DNA from 4 places in the Streptomyces sp. NBC_01429 genome. Region 3 is predicted to be linked to each of the others. Evidence: riboswitches for the same ligand, from Rfam matches in the RefSeq annotation. Region 3 holds a riboswitch; each other region holds the start of a gene.
What was found. Region 3 has a riboswitch for cobalamin ahead of OG627_RS27610 (cobalamin biosynthesis protein). Riboswitches for the same ligand answer to the same signal wherever they lie in the genome.

Region 1 (2,192 bases), 3.8 Mb from region 3:
TCCTGTGGGTCGGCGTCCACGACCCGCTGGGCGGCATCAACCAGCTGTTCCCGCTCTTCGGCATCGCCAACCAGCTGCTGGCTGCGGTGGCCCTCGCCGTCTGCACGACGCTGCTGGTCAAGTCAGGACGGCTGAAATGGGCCTGGGTGACCGCCGTACCGCTCGCCTGGGACGCCGCCGTGACCCTCACGGCGAGCTGGCAGAAGATCTTCTCCGGCGACCCGAAGGTGGGCTTCTTCACCCAGCGCGACGTGTACCAGTCGGCCATCGACCGGGGCGAGGTGCTGCCGCCGGCCAAGACGATGGACGACATGCACACCGTCGTGACCAACTCCACGGTGGACGGGGTCCTCTCGGCCCTCTTCGCGCTCCTGATCCTCGTGGTCATCGCGGACGCCGGACGGGTCTGCCTCAAGGCGATCCGCGCACCGGAGAGCGTGAAACTGTCGGAGGCGCCGTACGTCAGGTCCGGCATCGTCGCCCCGGCGGGGATGATCCCCACCCAGGAGGAGAAGGCGGAGCTGGCCGCCGCCGAGGCGGAGGCGAAGGTGGCGGCGGGCGCGGGAGCGGGACCGGGAAGCGGCGCCTCATGACGGCGGCCGTGACCGTGACCGCCAGAGCGCGGCACATCGCCGGGCGGATCCGCTGGTACGTGCGCGAGCTGACCGGCGAGTCGGGGTACGACCGGTACGTCGCCCACACCACCGCCCACGCCCCGGAGGCCCGGATCATGAGCCGCCGGGCCTTCGAACGCAGCCGCACGGACGCCCGCGAGGCCGACCCGCGCGAGGGCTTCCGCTGCTGCTGAACGGCCGCACCACGAAGGCACAGCGGTGCCGGGAGGGGTACCGGGAGCGGTACCAGCGACCGTAACCGAAGCGACCCACGACACAACATCTGGGGGGTGCCGCACCGCGCGCCCCCCAGATGTATGCTCGACCTCGCTGTCGACGCAGGGGAATCCGGTGCGAATCCGGAACTGTCCCGCAACGGTATGCGTTGGCGTGTTTTGTCACGCCCGCGTAAGTCCGGGTACCTGCCGACGGTGCGTCCGGCTCGACCCGATCCGGACGCCCAGACGTCCGGGCCTCGCGGTTGGGCCGGTGGACGCCGTACGCGGTAGGTGCTGCCCGGACACGGGCCGCGTCCCCCTGCGTACGGCCGGTCCCCCGTTTCCCTCCGTTGGCCCAGAGCCGAGCGAGGGAGAGCCCCACCGTGACCATCGCGCCAGCCGATCCGGTCTCAGTCGATCCGGTCCCAGCCGTTACGGAATCCGCCGAGCCGAAGGCCGACGGACCCGGCACCGCGCTGCTGCGGACCCTGACGGACCTGACCGCCGATCTGCCCGACACCGACCCGGGCAGGGTCGCCGCCGCCGCGCTGCGGGGCCGCAACGCCCGCTCGGACGAGGCCGAGTTGCGGGAGCTGGCCACCGAGGCGGCGGCCGGACTGATCTCCGAGGACCCGGCGTACTCCCGGCTCGCGGCCAGACTGCTGACGCGCACGATCGCGGACGAGGCGGCGACCCAGGGCGCCGTGTCGTTCTCCGCCTCCGTCACGACCGGGCACCGCGAGGGTCTGATCGCGGACCGTACCGCCGCCTTCGTCGCGCTCCACGCTGCCCGGCTCGACGCGATGATCGACACCGCCGCCGACGACCGCTTCGGCTACTTCGGGCTGCGGACGCTCTACAGCCGTTACCTCCTGCGGCACCCGATCACCCGCCAGGTCATCGAGACCCCGCAGCACTTCATGGCGCGCGTCGCCGCCGGGCTCGCGGAGGACGAGAGCGACCGGGCCGTGACCGAGGTCGAGCGGCTCTACACGCTGATGAGCCGGCTGGAGTACCTCCCCTCCTCCCCCACCCTCTTCAACTCCGGCACCCGGCACCCGCAGATGTCCTCCTGCTATCTGCTGGACTCCCCGCTGGACGAGCTGGACTCCATCTACGACCGCTACCACCAGGTGGCGCGGCTCTCGAAGCACGCGGGGGGCATCGGGCTCTCGTACTCCCGTATCCGCTCGCGCGGTTCGCTGATCCGGGGGACGAACGGCCACTCCAACGGCATCGTCCCGTTCCTGCGCACGCTCGACTCGTCGGTCGCGGCCGTCAACCAGGGCGGCCGGCGCAAGGGCGCGGCCTGTGTCTACCTGGAGACCTGGCACGCGGACCTGGAGGAGTTCCTCGAACT
Region 2 (2,192 bases), 1.6 Mb from region 3:
TCACCGCGACCAGCGCTCCCGTGACCGCGGCGGAGACCAGGAAGAGTTCCTTGCGCAGCCTTCCCGCGTCCACCCCCAGGGCGGCGGCGGTCTCGTCGCCCATCGCCAGGGCGTTGAGGCGACGCGCCGACCACCCGAGGTGGGCGAGGCCACCGAGCACGGCGCCCGCGGCGATCGGCACGGAGGACCATGTGGTGCCCCCGAGGCTGCCGAGCATCCACATCATCGCGGAGCGGGCGGCCTCGCCCCGCTCGGCGGCGAAGACCATGAACGTCGTGACGGCCGAGAAACCGTAGTACATCGCCGTGCCCGTCAGGACCAGTCTCAGCGGGGTCAGGCCGCGAGCGGTACGGGCGATCGCGTACACGAGCATCATCGCGAGCAGTGCGGAGAGGAAGGCCGCCGTGGACAGCGCCCAGACACCGAGCGCGCCGAAGGCTCCGAAGATGAGTACGGCGTTCGCGCCGACTGCCGCGCCGGAGGAGATGCCGAGGACGAACGGGTCGGCCAGGGCGTTGCGGACCATGGCCTGCACCGCGACGCCGACGGCCGAGAGACCGGCCCCGACGACAGCGGCGAGCACGGCTCGCGGAAAGCGCAGTTCCCAGACGATGGTGTACCCGGGGACTTCGTCGGGGGCGATGGCCCCTCCCGTCAGACCGGCCCACAGGTAGCGCGACACCGCTCCCCAGGAGAGCCCCGAGGCCCCGAGTCCGGCGCCGCAGACGAGGGAGAGCGGAAGCAGGACACCCAGGGTGATCAGCAACAGCGGCAGGGGCACACGCCGGGGAGGGGCGGGCCCGCCACCGGCGCGGGCCGTACGCGAGGGCGCGGCAGGTATGTGTTCGAGGGGCGTGACCACGGGCGGACCGCTTTCGCCTCGGGCCGTGCACCTGCGCGAACGAAGGAGCGGCCCGGACGCGGGAGCGCCCTGCGCAGCGCCTCTCGCAGTCCACGGCGAATTGACAGGAGCCATCACCACCGCGGGTAATCGGGCTTGCGAAGCCATGAGACGGCTCCGCCTACCGTTGCGGGTCAGCGCCGGAATTCGACCGGACTTCCCCCACGGGGCGTCTGCAGCTTAGCGGGTACGGGTTGTCGCCCCTCCGGGAGGAGGGGGACCTCCGCGCTAAACTTCACTATGTAAGGTGACAGCATGGAACACACCGGATCAGCCGCATCGGCCGCACGCGGACCGGCCCGCGCGCGCAACCGCCGCGGCGAGGGCGGCCGCCTGCGCGACGACATCGTCGCCGCCGCGGTGGAACTCCTCGACGAGGGCGGCGACGAACGCGCCATCACCCTGCGGTCGGTCGCCCGCAGGGTCGGGATCGCCGCGCCGTCGATCTACCCGCACTTCCCCGACCAGCCGGCCATCATGCTCGCCGTCGTGCGCCAGGAGTTCACCGCGCTGGAGAACAGCGTGCGCGCGGCGCTGGACAGGACCGACGACGACCCGCGGCGACGCCTGTACGCCGTGTGCCACGCCTATCTCGAATTCGCCCGGCTCCACCCCGAGCGCTACCGCACGATGTTCGGCGGGCTCTGGATGCCGGACCTGGGCGACAATTCCCTGACCAAGCAGGATCTGGCCACACTCGGCGACGAGACCATGCGGCTCCTCGCCGGCGTCCTCGGCGGCTGCGTCGACGCCGGCCAATCCACCAGCACCGACCCCTCCGCCGACACGGTCGCACTCTGGCTGGGCCTGCACGGACTCGCCCACCAGCGCACCCTGGCCCACGCGTTCCCCTGGCCGGAGGACATCGCCGACCGCATCATCACCGCGCTCGCCCACCTGAACACCAGCGACACCTGATCCCGTACCGCCCGGTGGCGACATCCGTCAGACGCCGAGGTCGGGCCGGTTCCTGAGCTGTCTGCGGGAGGTGATGCCGAGCTTGCGGAATATGTTGCGCAGATGGGCGTCTATGGTGCGCGGGCTGAGGAACAGCCGGGCGGCGACCTCGTTGGACGTCGCGCCGGTGGCGACCAGCCGGGCGATGTACACCTCCTGAGTGGTGAGTTGGTCGTAGGTGTGCCCGGACCGGCTGCGGGCTTTCTCGCCGGTGGCGCGCAGCTCGTCGGCGGCCCGGCGGGCGAACGCCTCGATCCCGGCCTCCGACAGCAGTTCGTGGGCGGTGCGCAGGTAGCGGCGGCAGTCGCGCCTGCGGCCTTCGCGCCGCAGCCAC
Region 3 (2,192 bases):
CATCCGTTCCTCCTTCGCGCGGCCGTCCGCCGCAGGGTGCCGTACACGACCCGGCCGGTCACGCAGGCCGCCAGGGCCAGCGCGTTCACCCGGCGCGACAGCCGCACCGCGCGCTCGATGTCGGCTACCTCCACGGACCGCCCGCCGCCGTTCAGCACCGGCCGGTGCTCGACCCGCCCGCCGTACGCGAGCGTGCCGCCCAGCCGTACGCCCAGCGCGCCGGCGAACGACGCCTCCACCGGGCCCGCGTTGGGGCTCGGGTGCCGGGCAGCGTCCCGCCGTACGGCCCGCAGCGCCCCGCGCGGATCGCCGCCCGCGACGATCGCCAGCGCGGCGGTCAGCCGGGCCCCCGGCCATCCCGCGGCGTCGTCGAGCCGCGCGGAGGCCCAGCCGAACCGGCGGTACCGCTCGCTCCTGTGCCCCACCATCGCGTCCAGCGTGTTCACGGCCCGGAACCCGGCCAGCCCGGCAGGACCCGCGACCGCGCCCCACACCAGCGCGCCCACGACGGCGTCGGAGGTGTTCTCGGCGACGGACTCCACGACGGCCCGCGCGATTCCCGCTCCGTCCAGCGTCTGCGGGTCGCGCCCGCACAGATGCGGCAGCCGCTCCCTGGCCCCTTCGACGTCCCCGGCGGCCAGCGCGGCGCCGATCGCCCGCGCCTCGCGGCCCAGCGAGGTCCCGCCGATCACGGACCAGGTGGCGGCTGCGGTGAGGGCCGCGGCGGCGGGGGGACGGTGGCGTACGGCACGGGCGGCCAGCGCGGCGGCCCCGGCGGCGCCACCGGCGCACACCACCGTGTACAGCGCGCCCCAGCCGCGGTGGTCGCGCCACAGGACGCGCTCCACGGCCCCGGCGGCCCGGCCGAACGCCGCGACAGGATGGCCGCGGCGCGGATCGGCGAAGAGGAGGTCGGCCAGCAGGCCGGCGGTGGCACCGTACGCGAAGACCCGCTCGGTGACGGCGGAGCCGCCGCCGCGCGCGACGGCAGAACCGCGGCCAGGCATGGCGAAATGTCCTCACTCAGGGTCCGCGCCCCGGTTCGACGTGACGCGGCGGCAGGAGTTCCTGGCTCCCGGAGCGCCCGTGCGGGGCGCTCGCGGTGACAGTGGCGGGACCGCGCCGGATTCGCACCGGCTTCCTCTTCTGCCGCCGTGTATGGCCCCGGCAGTCCACCACGCCGTCGAAAGACCCGTCAACTCCGCCTTGACCTGCGACGGGGCAGTGTGCCGAGGCCCACACGGGGCGGGGCGGTCACGCGACGATCAGATAGATCCCGTACGCCACCGCCGCCACACAGAGCGCGAAGCAGAGGTAGGCGCCCGCCGTGCGGACGGCGGTGAGCGACCCGGCGGCGCCCTGCGCCCCCGTACCGGCCTCCGGCTGTCCCTCCCGCTTGGCGAGGGCGACGATGCCCAGGGTGAACAGGCCCACCAGGGCGACGGTGGTCACGAGGCTGACGCCGAAGACGGAGCCGAGCGCTGCCCAGTCGATGTTCATGCGATGACTTCCTTACGCGCGGGCTCGGCGGTGGTGCCGGTGGGGACGGGGGCGTGGATGGTGGCCGACAGGTCCTGCGCGGCCCCGGCGGGCGGCGGGGTGACGGCGGCGATGGCGGTCGTCACGATGCCGGCGGGCTCGGCGGAACCGGCGCCCCCGGCGACCGGGGACTCCGTACCAGCCGCGGCGTCCGCGCCCTCGGTGACGTTCGTGTGGTCGATCGGCTGGCGCCGCGAGACGAGCCAGATCGCGCCCGATCCCGCGATGAGCAGGACGGCGACGGCCGTGACTCCCCAGGTGCCCTGACCGGTGAGGAACTCGGCGCCCGCGGCGACCAGTCCGGCGGCCGGCAGGGTCAGCCCCCAGGCGATGAACATCCGGGAGGCGGTGGACCAGCGGACCACCCCGCCCTTGCGGCCGAGACCAGCGCCCATCACGGCGCCGGAGCAGGACTGCGTGGTGGAGAGCGAGAAGCCCAGGTGCGAGGAGGCCAGGATGACGGTGGCCGCGCTGGTCTGCGCGGCGAAGCCCTGCTGCGGCCGGAGATCGGTGAGGCCGGTGCCCATGGTGCGGATGATGCGCCAGCCGCCCAGGTACGTACCGAGCGCGATCGCCAGACCGGCCGAGACGATGACCCACACCGGCGGGTTGGAGCCCGGGGCGAGCACGCCGCCGGTCACCAGCGCGAGCGT
Region 4 (2,192 bases), 5.8 Mb from region 3:
GCCCGAAGTACGAGGCGACCAGCAGCTTCGGCCGGTCGGTGGCCGCGCCCAGGTCGCGGTAGGCGCGGGCGGTCGCGTTCAGTTCGGCCGGGGTACGGTCCTGGACCAGCGCGGGTTCGTCGAGCTGGACCCACTCGGCGCCGGCCGCCCGCAGATCGGCGAGCACCTCCGCGTACACCGGCAGCAGCCGGTCCAGCAGGGTCAGCGGCTCGAAGTCGGCCGCGACGCCCGGGGCGGGCTTGGCCAGCAGCAGGTAGGTGACGGGGCCGACGAGGACCGGGCGGGCGGTGTGGCCGAGCGCGAGGGCTTCCGTGAACTCGGCGACCTGCTTGGCGGAGTCGGCGGTGAAGACGGTGTCGGGGCCCAGCTCGGGCACCAGGTAGTGGTAGTTCGTGTCGAACCACTTCGTCATTTCCAGCGGGGCGATGTCCTGGGTACCCCGGGCCATCGCGAAGTAGCCGTCCAGCGCGTCGGCCTCGACCGCCGCGCGGTGCCGCTCGGGGACAGCGCCGACCATGACGCTGGTGTCCAGGACATGGTCGTAGTACGAGAAATCACCGGACGGCACTTCATGGATTCCGGCGTCGGCCAGCTGCCGCCAGTTCGAACGGCGGAGGTCCGCCGCGGTCTCCCGGAGGGCGTCGGCGCCGACCCGGCCCTTCCAGTAGCCCTCGATGGCCTTCTTCAGCTCACGGTTCCGACCCTGGCGGGGGTAGCCGTACACGGTGGCTCGTGCTGCCGCGGCTGCGGGCTTCGCTGTCACGGAACTCTCCTTCGCGAGATGTGTCCTGGTATCCCGGGGACGGGACCGAGGACGCGAAGGGACGACCGACCGGGCGGCCCACGACGCTGTGCCGTCGCGCGTGCCGCTCGATATGTACGCCGACCCGCCCACGAGGTCACCGGGATGTCCGCGCGCGATCGGTCGCGTGCGGGCAACGGGCAGGTCTTCGGACTCGCGGGCCCGTCTCGTGTGGATCACGAGACACCTACTGGCCGTCGCTTCCCGGACCCGGTCGGATCCAGTGCTTGTATGACGGCGGTCGTTCCCACTCACCGCTGCGGGGCAGTCCCGGATTCCCACCGGGTTCCCTCTTACGACACCCCGCCTGGCGGACGGGGCGAACCAGCTGCACGTCCACCTTAGAGCGAGAAGAGGCGGGCGCACACTCCTGCCCGCATCCCGGGACGCGACCCGGGTCACGCGAAGTGACGGTATGGTGACGCCCCGGAGTTCCGGGGGGCTCCGTGTTCGGACCCGGGGCCCGCCGCGTTCACGCCCGGGCGACTCCGCGTTCCGGTTCGCGGCGGGGTCACCGTAGGGTGACCGACGCGATCGTGTTCACGTTCCGGACCGGGGCAGGCCGGACCGGGGCTGTGGGTCCAACTCCCCCCAGAGGTACGGCGAAAGGACACCCGTCCGTGAAGGTTCACCACCTCAACTGCGGCACCATGCTGCTGCCCACCGCCCACCTGGTGTGCCACGTCCTTCTGCTCGAAACCGACAACGGCCTGGTCCTCGTCGACTCCGGCTTCGGCCTGGAGGACATCGCCGACCCCAAGCGGCGCCTGGGGGCTTCGCGGCACGTGATCCGGCCGGTGCTCCGCGTGGAGGAGACCGCCGCCCGTCAGGTGGAACGGCTCGGCTTCAGCCGGGACGACGTCCGGCACATCGTCGTCACGCACTTCGACGCCGACCACATAGGAGGGCTCTCCGACTTCCCCCGCGCGCGCATACATGTCACCGCCGCCGAGGCGCTCGGGTCCATGATCGCGCCGTCCCGGCGAGAACGCATGCGCTACAGCTCGGCGCAGTGGGCGCACGGCCCGAGGATCGTCGAACACAGCCCCGACGGGGAGAAATGGCGAGGATTCGCTGCGGCCAGGGAACTCGACTCCATCGCTCCCGGGATCGTCCTCGTCTCGCTGCCCGGCCACACCCGTGGACACGCGTGCGTCGCGGTCGACACCGGCCCCCGCTGGCTGCTGCACGCCGGTGACGCCTTCTACCACTCCGCGACGGTCGACGGCCGCTCCCGCATCCCCGTCGCCCTGCGGGCCATGGAATCCTTCATCGCCTTCGACCTGGGCAGAGTGCGTGACAACCACGCCCGTCTCGCCGAACTCCAGCGACGCGCGGAGCCCGATCTGGCGATCATCTGCGCCCATGACCCGGAGATGTACGCGAGGGC

Region 1: linked by a shared signal. The riboswitch ahead of OG627_RS10270 (ribonucleoside-diphosphate reductase subunit alpha) and the one ahead of OG627_RS27610 (cobalamin biosynthesis protein) in region 3 are both predicted to bind cobalamin.
Region 2: linked by a shared signal. The riboswitch ahead of OG627_RS34025 (FecCD family ABC transporter permease) and the one ahead of OG627_RS27610 (cobalamin biosynthesis protein) in region 3 are both predicted to bind cobalamin.
Region 4: linked by a shared signal. The riboswitch ahead of metE (5-methyltetrahydropteroyltriglutamate--homocysteine S-methyltransferase) and the one ahead of OG627_RS27610 (cobalamin biosynthesis protein) in region 3 are both predicted to bind cobalamin.

The regions. Positions count from the first base shown of each region.
Region 1 is NZ_CP109599.1:2,466,231-2,468,422, forward strand. It holds gene OG627_RS10260 (carbon starvation CstA family protein) at 1-593, shown strand, start outside; gene OG627_RS10265 (YbdD/YjiX family protein) at 590-808, shown strand; cobalamin riboswitch at 932-1,058, shown strand; gene OG627_RS10270 (ribonucleoside-diphosphate reductase subunit alpha) at 1,216-2,192, shown strand, end outside.
Region 2 is NZ_CP109599.1:7,824,358-7,826,549, reverse strand. It holds gene OG627_RS34025 (FecCD family ABC transporter permease) at 1-841, opposite strand, end outside; cobalamin riboswitch at 966-1,141, opposite strand; gene OG627_RS34020 (TetR/AcrR family transcriptional regulator) at 1,157-1,819, shown strand; gene OG627_RS34015 (ATP-binding protein) at 1,847-2,192, opposite strand, start outside.
Region 3 is NZ_CP109599.1:6,270,155-6,272,346, forward strand. It holds gene OG627_RS27605 (cobyric acid synthase) at 1-3, opposite strand, end outside; gene OG627_RS27610 (cobalamin biosynthesis protein) at 1-1,007, opposite strand, end outside; cobalamin riboswitch at 1,041-1,192, opposite strand; gene OG627_RS27615 (hypothetical protein) at 1,255-1,500, opposite strand; gene OG627_RS27620 (inorganic phosphate transporter) at 1,497-2,192, opposite strand, start outside.
Region 4 is NZ_CP109599.1:461,511-463,702, reverse strand. It holds gene metE (5-methyltetrahydropteroyltriglutamate--homocysteine S-methyltransferase) at 1-763, opposite strand, end outside; cobalamin riboswitch at 925-1,146, opposite strand; gene OG627_RS02110 (MBL fold metallo-hydrolase) at 1,423-2,192, shown strand, end outside.